DNA from 2 places in the Tardiphaga sp. 866_E4_N1_4 genome. Region 2 is predicted to be linked to the other one. Evidence: predicted binding sites of a transcription regulator. Region 2 holds the regulator's gene; the other holds the start of a gene.
What was found. The regulator PhoB, encoded in region 2, activates phosphate uptake and scavenging genes when phosphate is short. The targets are predictions, from matches to a motif close to TGTCATNNANCTGTCAT.
Positions count from the first base shown of each region.

Region 1 (4,419 bases), 190 kb from region 2:
TCTCCGAATTCAATGGCCCCTGGCAATACAAGGCCTGGTGGGATCCGACCGGCCAATGCGGCCGCAACTGCTCGTTCTTCTCGGGTGAGGGCGCCACGGCGTTCTGGACCTATGCTCCGGCCGCGCTCGCGCCGCCCTCGGTGCGGCCCTACGCCTATGTGGCAGCGACGGTGTTCGGAATCGCCACCTCGGGCTGGCGGATGGCCTTCGGCGGCCATTTCTTTACCGACGTGACCATCGCCGGCCTCGTGTCGTTCCTGGTTATCTGGTTGATTCACGGATGGATTTACCGCTGGCCCTCGACCCGGATGACGGATGAGGACGTCGATCGCTGGCTGACCAGGATCGCCTGGCCCGGCTATCGCTGGCGGCTGCGCATGATCGGGCGGCAGCCAAAGCCGTCTTTCGTCAACCGGATCACCGAGCAGCACCACGATTGAGCGGCCTCAAGCGGATGCCGCGTTGACGCGCTTTGCCCGGCCGGGCTATCGCTGGCCGCAGAAACTGCCCCGATTGGACGTTCCATGACCACGATCTTGAAGAGCCTGCCCAAGGGCAAAAACGTCGGCATCGCTTTCTCCGGCGGCCTCGACACGTCAGCGGCGCTGCTCTGGATGAAGCAGAAGGGCGCCAAGGTCTTTGCCTACACCGCCAATCTCGGCCAGCCTGACGAAGCTGACTACGACGAGATTCCGCGCAAGGCGATGGAGTTCGGCGCCGAGAAGGCGCGCCTCGTCGATTGCCGCTCGCAACTCGTTCACGAAGGCATTGCCGCGATTCAATCCGGCGCGTTCCATGTCTCGACCGGCGGCATCGCCTATTTCAACACCACGCCGCTCGGGCGCGCCGTCACCGGCACGATGCTGGTCTCGGCCATGAAGGAAGACGGCGTCAATATCTGGGGCGACGGCTCGACCTATAAGGGCAACGATATCGAGCGGTTCTACCGCTACGGACTGCTGACCAATCCGGACCTGAAGATCTACAAGCCCTGGCTCGACGATCAATTCATCGACGAACTGGGCGGCCGCGCCGAAATGTCGGCCTTCATGACCACCCACGGCTTCGCCTACAAGATGTCAGCCGAAAAGGCGTATTCAACCGACAGCAATCTGCTCGGCGCGACGCATGAGGCCAAGGATCTCGAACAGCTCGACAGCGGCATCAAGATCGTCAACCCGATCATGGGCGTGCCGTTCTGGCGCGACGACTGCGCCGTCAAGGCCGAGAAGGTCGTGGTGCGGTTTGTGGATGGCCAGCCCGTTGCGCTAAACGAACAGACCTTCACCGATCCTGTCGCGCTGTTCCTCGAGGCCAATGTGATCGGTGGCCGCCATGGCCTCGGCATGAGTGACCAGATCGAGAACCGCATCATCGAGGCGAAGAGCCGCGGCATCTATGAAGCGCCCGGCATGGCGCTGCTCCACATCGCCTATGAGCGCCTCGTCACCGGTATCCACAACGAAGACACCATCGAGCAATACCGCATCAGCGGTATGCGGCTCGGCCGGCTGCTCTATCAGGGTCGCTGGTTCGATTCCCAGGCCTTGATGCTGCGCGAGACGGCGCAGCGCTGGGTCGCGCGTGCGATCACCGGCGAAGTGACGCTCGAACTGCGCCGCGGCAATGACTACTCGATCCTGAACACCCAGAGCCCCAACCTGACCTACGCGCCGGAGCGGCTGAGCATGGAGAAGGTCGAGGATGCGCCGTTTACCCCCGCAGACCGGATCGGCCAGCTCACCATGCGCAACCTCGACATCACCGATACTCGCGCCAAGCTGGATCTCTATGCGAAGACGGGCCTGCTGTCGGCCGGCGAGGGTTCGAACATTCCGAAGCTGGACAACGACAAGAGCTGAGGGCGCGGCGGAGACGCTCGAACTATAAGATCAAACGGCCGGATGTCGTCGTCACGTCATCCGGCCGTTATATTGGAAGGACATCGCCTCACGCAGGCTCTCGCTCGGGACGTCCACCATGAGAAACACGTCGTTGCTGGCCGCGTTTGCGGCTTTTTTCATGAGCGCGCCAATCTGCGCACAGACGATCTATCCGCTCGACCGCGCTGATATCCTTGCGGGCGCGAAATTCGACTTCAAGGTCGAGTTTCCCGAACTCATTCAGGCCGCCGATATCAAGGTGACGATCAACGGCACCGACCAGACTGCGGCGTTCGGCAAGACCGCGGACTACATCGCGAAGGAAGACGGCAAGGATCAGTCCGCGCTACTGCTGCGCGACGTAACGCTCGACAAAGCCGGGACTTACAAGATCGAAGTCAGCGACGGCGTGCGCAGCCGCGCGGTGATGTGGAACGTCTACGATACCGGCCCGCGCAAGGCGAAGAATGTGATCCTGTTCATCGGCGACGGCATGTCGCTGGCGCACCGCGTCGGCGCCAGAATTCTTTCGAAGGGCATCACCGAAGGCAAGAGCCGCGGCAAGCTCGCGATGGACAACATGCCGCATATGGCGATGGTGGCAACGGCGGGCTCCGACTCCATCATTACCGATTCCGCGAATTCAGCCAGCGCCTATGCCACCGGCCACAAGACCGCAACCAATGCGATGGGCGTCTATGCGGATCGCACCGCGAATGTGTTCGACGATCCGCAGGTCGAAACCATCACCAGCCTCGCGAAGCGCAAGCTCGATCTGGCGATCGGCATTGTCACCAATACCGAGGTCGAGGACGCGACACCCGCCGCGATGATCGCGCATACCCGCCGCCGCGCGGCCTATGACGAGATCGTCGCGCAGTTCTTTGCCGCCAGGCCGGACGTGTTGATGGGCGGCGGCGCAGCGAATTTCCTGCCGCAGGCGGCCGCGACATCGAAGCGCAAGGATGACGTCGACTATGTCGCACGCTTCCGCGATGCCGGTTATTCGGTGGCGACCACGGCGCCCGAACTGAACGGCCTCGCCAAGAAGCCGGAGACGCGCAAGCTGCTTGGACTTTTCACGCCTGGCAATATGGACGGCGTGCTGGACCGCAAGTTTCTCGGCGGCGGCGGCGTGAAGAAATTTCCGCAGCAGCCTGATTTGACCGAGCAGGTGCATGGCGCGCTCAAGATCCTGTCGCGCAACGACAACGGCTTCTTCCTGATGGTCGAGTCGGGCCTGATCGACAAATACGCCCATCTGCTCGACATGGACCGCGCCGTCTATGACGTCATCATGCTCGACAATGCCGTGAAGCTCGCCCGCGACTGGGCGGCCAAGCGCGGCGACGACACGCTCATCCTCGTCGTCTCCGACCACAGCCATCCCAACAGCCTCGTCGGCACCGTCAATGACGACATGAGCAAGGAGTCAAACCTGCCGCTGCGCGAACGGCTTGGCGTCTATGAGAAGGCCGGCTTCCCGAACTATCCCGCGCCGGATGCCGAAGGCTATCCATCGCGCATCGATGTCAGCCGGCGGCTCGCGATCATGTCGGCCAGCCTGCCCGACCACTATGAGACGCTGCGGCCGAAGCTCGACAACCCCAACGATCCGACCGAGAAGGGCGACGAGCCCGGTACCTTCAAGGCCAACGAGAAATACAAGAATGCGCCGGGCAGTATGCTGCGGCTCGGCAACCTGCCGGCAATGATGGGCGCCAGCGCGCATTCCGGCGAGGACGTAATCCTCACCGCCACCGGCCCCGGCAGCGACCGTGTGAAGGGTTCGATGGACAATACGGAAGTGTTTCGCGTGATGGCGGATGCGTTGGGATTGGCGGCGAAGTAGTAGCGTCTTTCCCTCCCTCAAGCGGCTCAGCCGCGCAATGGGGAGGGAAGCCATTGGCAGCAGCGTACTATCAAAACAAAAATGGCCGGGATCGCTCCCGGCCATTTTCTTTCATATCAAACCGCTCAGCGACGCGGCGGTGCCGTGCCCGGAGGCGGCGGGGGCAGCGAAGCCTGACCGCCGTTCAACAGCGGCGTGATGTTGCGAATCGTGACGCGGCGGTTCTGGCGCTCCGGACCGTCGGTCTGGATCTTCAGATACTGCTCGCCATAACCCTGCGACGTCAGGTTTTCCGCCGGCACCTGGAATTGCTGGGTGAGCAATTCTGCCGCCGACTGGGCGCGGCGATCCGACAGCGACAGATTGTCGACGTCGGAGCCGACCGCATCGGTGTGACCCTCGATCAGGAACACCGCTCGTGGATTGCGCGAGATCGCCCGGTTGAGACCATCTGCGATCACCTGCAGCTTCGAGGCCTGATCCGGCGGGATATCCCACGAGCCAAGTTCGAAGTTGATCGAGTCCAGATCGATCGACGGCATGCGCTGGCGCACCATCGGGCTGTAGCGGATTTCATCGAGCGTATAGCGGCGCTCGATGCGATCCACCGGAGGCGCGATCAGCGTATCGTAGACAAGATCGGGCGAGGCCTGATCGTAGTCGACGATGTAACGGTTCTGCGGA
Region 1 is NZ_CP197242.1:4,471,213-4,475,631, reverse strand. It holds gene AB8B20_RS21680 (phosphatase PAP2 family protein) at 1-440, shown strand, start outside; gene argG (argininosuccinate synthase) at 525-1,862, shown strand; gene AB8B20_RS21670 (alkaline phosphatase) at 1,981-3,735, shown strand; gene AB8B20_RS21665 (OmpA family protein) at 3,861-4,419, opposite strand, start outside.
Region 1: the regulator PhoB is predicted to act here: its motif matches at 1,917-1,933, upstream of AB8B20_RS21670 (alkaline phosphatase).

Region 2 (4,419 bases):
TGCTCGGCGCACGCACGCCACCCTCACCCTGCAGCGGCTCGATGAGAATGCCGGCGGTGTTCGGACCGATCGCCTTCTTCACCGCTTCGATATCGCCGAGCGGCAACTGATCGAAGCCGTCGAGCGGCGTGCCGTAGCCTTCGAGATATTTGGCAGCGCCGGTCGCTGCGAGCGTGCCGAGGGTGCGGCCATGGAACGCGCCTTCGAAGGTGATGATGCGCGTGCGCTCGGGGTGGCCCTTGGAGAAATGATAGTGGCGGGTCACCTTGATCGCGCATTCCATCGCTTCCGCACCCGAATTGGCGAAGAACACGAAGTCGGCAAAGCTCTGTTCGCACAGCCGCGCGGCGAGGCGCTCGCCGTCCGGGCTCTTGAACAGGTTCGACATGTGCCAGAGCTTGGTGGCCTGCTCCTGCAATGCGGCGACCATATGTGGGTGCGCATGGCCCAGCGCGTTCACGGCAACGCCGCTGGTGAAGTCGAGATAGCGCTCGCCATCGGTTCCAATCAGCCACGCGCCTTCACCGCGCTCGAAAGCGACATCCGCACGCGCGAAAACAGGCAGCAAGTGAGCCTGAGAGAGGGGCGAAGACGTTGCGTTGCTGGTCATAACCGATCCGATCGAAAAGACTGCGGCCGCGTCGATGACAACTGTGCGAAATCGAACAACGGACCCTAGAAACGAAACGTGCCGCCCTTCTCGGGCGGCACGTGGGCATTATTCTATGTGTGCTGTGAAGACTGTCAACCGCGCACTGCGGCTTTCGAGTCACACGGAGTCGCAGAAAAAGCCGATTTTGCAGCTTTATTTGCAGAAGCATGTGGACGCGGCATGCCCGACTCTTGCGCGCGAGTCACGGCATATTGTAGCTTTTGCCTCGTCGGATACGACATCTCGTGCGGCGGTAGATCCTTTTGACACATCCAGTGCGGCGTAACAGCCGGACGCGAAATTCGCGCCCGGTGAGCGCTAAAGGATTCTGACCGCAGGGATTTTTGAAGTCTCAACTCGCAGCGCTGCCCGGTCAGGCCGGCGCTCACGAAGGGAAAACGGCGATGACGGTAATGACATGGACCGACGATCGCGTCGAACAGTTGAAGAAACTCTGGGAAGGCGGCCTTTCCGCCAGCCAGATCGCTGCGGAACTCGGTAACGTGACCCGCAACGCCGTGATCGGCAAGGTGCACCGCCTTGGCCTGTCCGGCCGTGCCAAGAGCCCCTCCTCGGCAGCTCCGCGGCAGCGCAAGGCGCGCCCGGCACAGCAGATGGTGCGCGTCGCCCGCCCGATGGCCCGTGGCAACACAGCATTGGCCCATAACTACGAGATCGAGGCCGAGCCCGACCCGATCGCCTATGACAACATCGTGCCGATCAGCCAGCGCCTGTCGCTGGTCGAACTCAACGAAGCCACCTGCCATTGGCCGATCGGCGATCCGTCGAGCGCGGACTTCTATTTCTGCGGCGGCAAGGCCCTGGCCGGCGCCCCCTATTGCGCGCATCACTCGCGCATCGCCTATCAGCCGGCCAGCGACCGCCGCCGCGCGGTGCCGAAGCCGACGCGCTGAGCTGGAAAGTATCTAAACCAAATGAAAATGCCCGGCGATGAGCCGGGCATTTTTTTGTTTGGGGCTTCTAACCTCTCCCCGCTTGCGGGGAGAAGGAAGATACCTACTCCGCCGCCTTGTCGAACCGATCATCCAGCGCGTAGCCGGCGCCGCGCACGGTGCGGATCGGATCGGGCTCACCGGCGGGGTTGAGCAGCTTGCGCAGGCGGCCGATATGCACGTCGACGGTGCGCTCGTCGATATAGATGTCGCGGCCCCAGACGCTGTCGAGCAACTGCTCGCGGCTGAACACGCGGCCCGGATGTTCCAGGAAGAACTCCAGCAGGCGATATTCGGTCGGACCGAGATCGATCGGACGGCTTGAGCGCACGACGCGGCGCTTATCACGGTCGAGTTCGATGTCGCCAAATGCCAAAACGGTAGCGAGACGCTCGGGAGCTGCACGACGGAGCAGGCCCTTCACGCGGGCCAGGAGCTCCGGCACGGAGAACGGCTTGACGATGTAGTCGTCGGCACCGGTGGCGAGACCGCGAACGCGCTCGCTCTCTTCGCCACGCGCCGTCAGCATGATGATCGGCAATGCCTTGGTTTCGGGCCGTGCGCGCAAGCGGCGGCACAGTTCGATGCCGGACAGGCCCGGCAGCATCCAGTCGAGCACCACGAGATCCGGCACCCGCTCCTTCAAGCGGGTGTCGGCATCGTCGCCGCGAGCGACGGTTTCAACATCATAGCCTTCGGCGTCGAGGTTGTAGCGAAGCAGCGTCGTTAGTGCCTCTTCATCTTCCACAACCAGAATGCGTGCATTCACAGCCATCTTGATCAATACCCTCAGTGACGTCCGACAAGTCTTTAAATCATGATCCTTGCGGAAGACTGGCTTCCACTTTTCCTGATCATGCTTCAGGCCGTCGGCGTATTCGCGAATGTGGTCATGTCGCCCTTCGGGCGCTTGTCGAGGATCTGCTGGCCCTCGATCATGTAGAACACGGTTTCCGCAATATTGGTGGCATGGTCACCGATCCGCTCGATATTCTTGGCGCAGAACATCAGGTGGATACAGAACGAAATATTACGCGGGTCTTCCATCATATAGGTCAGGAGTTCGCGGAACAGCGAGGTGCAGATCGCGTCGATTTCCTCGTCGCCCTTCCACACCGTCATCGCGGCGGGCAGATCGTGTGCGGCATAGGCGTCGAGCACAGCCTTGACCTGGGTGGTCACGAGGTCGGTCATGTGCTCGAGGCCGCGGATCAGCTTCAGCGGATGGAAGTCGCTGTCGAGTGCATTGACGCGCTTGCCGATATTCTTGGAGAGATCGCCGATGCGTTCCAGATCGGTGGCGACGCGCAGCGCGCCGACGATCTCGCGCAAATCGACAGCCATTGGCTGGCGCTTGGCGATGGTCAGCACGGCGCGCTCTTCGATCGTGCGCTGCAACTGGTCGATCTCGGAGTCAGTGGCGACGACGCGCGCACCGAGCGCGACGTCCCGGCGGATCAGCGCATCGACGGATTCGACGATCTGCCGTTCCGCGAGGCCACCCATCTCGGCAACGAGACGGGTCAGCTCCTGCAGATCGTCGTCGAAAGCCTTGGTGGTGTGTTCAAAAGCCATCTCAAATTCCTCCCGCGAATATGTCGCGTCAGCCGAAGCGGCCGGTGATGTAATCCTGGGTACGGCGGTCGGTCGGCGACGTGAAGATCTTGTTGGTCTGATCGAACTCGATCAACTCGCCGAGATACATGAAGGCCGTGCTGTCGGAGACGCGGGCAGCCTGCTGCATGTTATGGGTCACGATCGCGATCGTATACTGATCCTTCAACTCGTCGATCAGCTCCTCGATCTTCGCGGTCGAGATCGGATCCAGCGCCGAGCACGGCTCGTCGAACAGGATCACTTCCGGCCGAACCGCGATGGTGCGCGCGATGCACAGGCGCTGCTGCTGACCGCCCGACAGGCTGAGGCCCGACGCGTTGAGCTTGTCCTTGACTTCGTTCCAGAGCGCACCGCCGCGCAGCGCCCTCTCGACGCGCACGTCCATCTCGGACTTGGAGATCTTTTCGTAGAGGCGGATACCGAAGGCGATGTTTTCGTAAATCGTCATCGGGAACGGAGTCGGCTTCTGGAACACCATGCCGACGCGGGCGCGCAGCAGGTTGAGGTCCAGCTTCGGATCCAGAATGTTCTGGTTATCGAGCATGAGCTGACCTTCGGCGCGCTGGCCGGGATACAGATCATACATGCGGTTGAAGATGCGCAGCAGCGTGGACTTGCCGCAGCCCGACGGGCCGATGAACGCAGTCACGCGGTTCGCCATCAGCGTCAGGTTGATCTTCTTCAGGGCGTGGTGTTCGCCATAGTAGAAGTTCAGGTCGCGCACGGTGACCTTGGGACGGGTCTCGCCCTGCAGGGCCGACGGCGGCGGCATCGAGACGGAAGGAACGCCAGACGACACAGAAAGCTCACTCATTTTGCTGTCCTCTCGGCGCCGAGAATGCGCGCGCCAATGTTAAGGGCAAGTACGGTCAAGGTGATGATCAGGGCACCGCTCCAGGCGAGCTGCTTCCAGTACTCGTAGGGGCTCTGCACGAAGTTGTTGATGGTCACCGGCAGGTTGGCCATCGTCTTGGTGAGATCGAGGCTGAAGAACTGGTTGCTCAGCGCGGTGAACAGCAGCGGCGCCGTTTCACCGGCGACACGCGCCGTCGCCAGCAGCACGCCGGTGATGAGACCGGCGCGGGCTGCACGATAGGCGATCCGCTTGATGACCAGGGAGCGCGGCAGGCCGAGCGCCGAGGCCGCTTCGCGCAGCGGGTTCGGCACGAGACCAAGCATATCTTCAGTGGTGCGAAC
Region 2 is NZ_CP197242.1:4,659,094-4,663,512, reverse strand. It holds gene AB8B20_RS22535 (aspartate aminotransferase family protein) at 1-610, opposite strand, end outside; gene AB8B20_RS22530 (GcrA family cell cycle regulator) at 1,057-1,566, shown strand; gene phoB (phosphate regulon transcriptional regulator PhoB) at 1,670-2,374, opposite strand; gene phoU (phosphate signaling complex protein PhoU) at 2,467-3,180, opposite strand; gene pstB (phosphate ABC transporter ATP-binding protein PstB) at 3,209-4,036, opposite strand; gene pstA (phosphate ABC transporter permease PstA) at 4,033-4,419, opposite strand, start outside.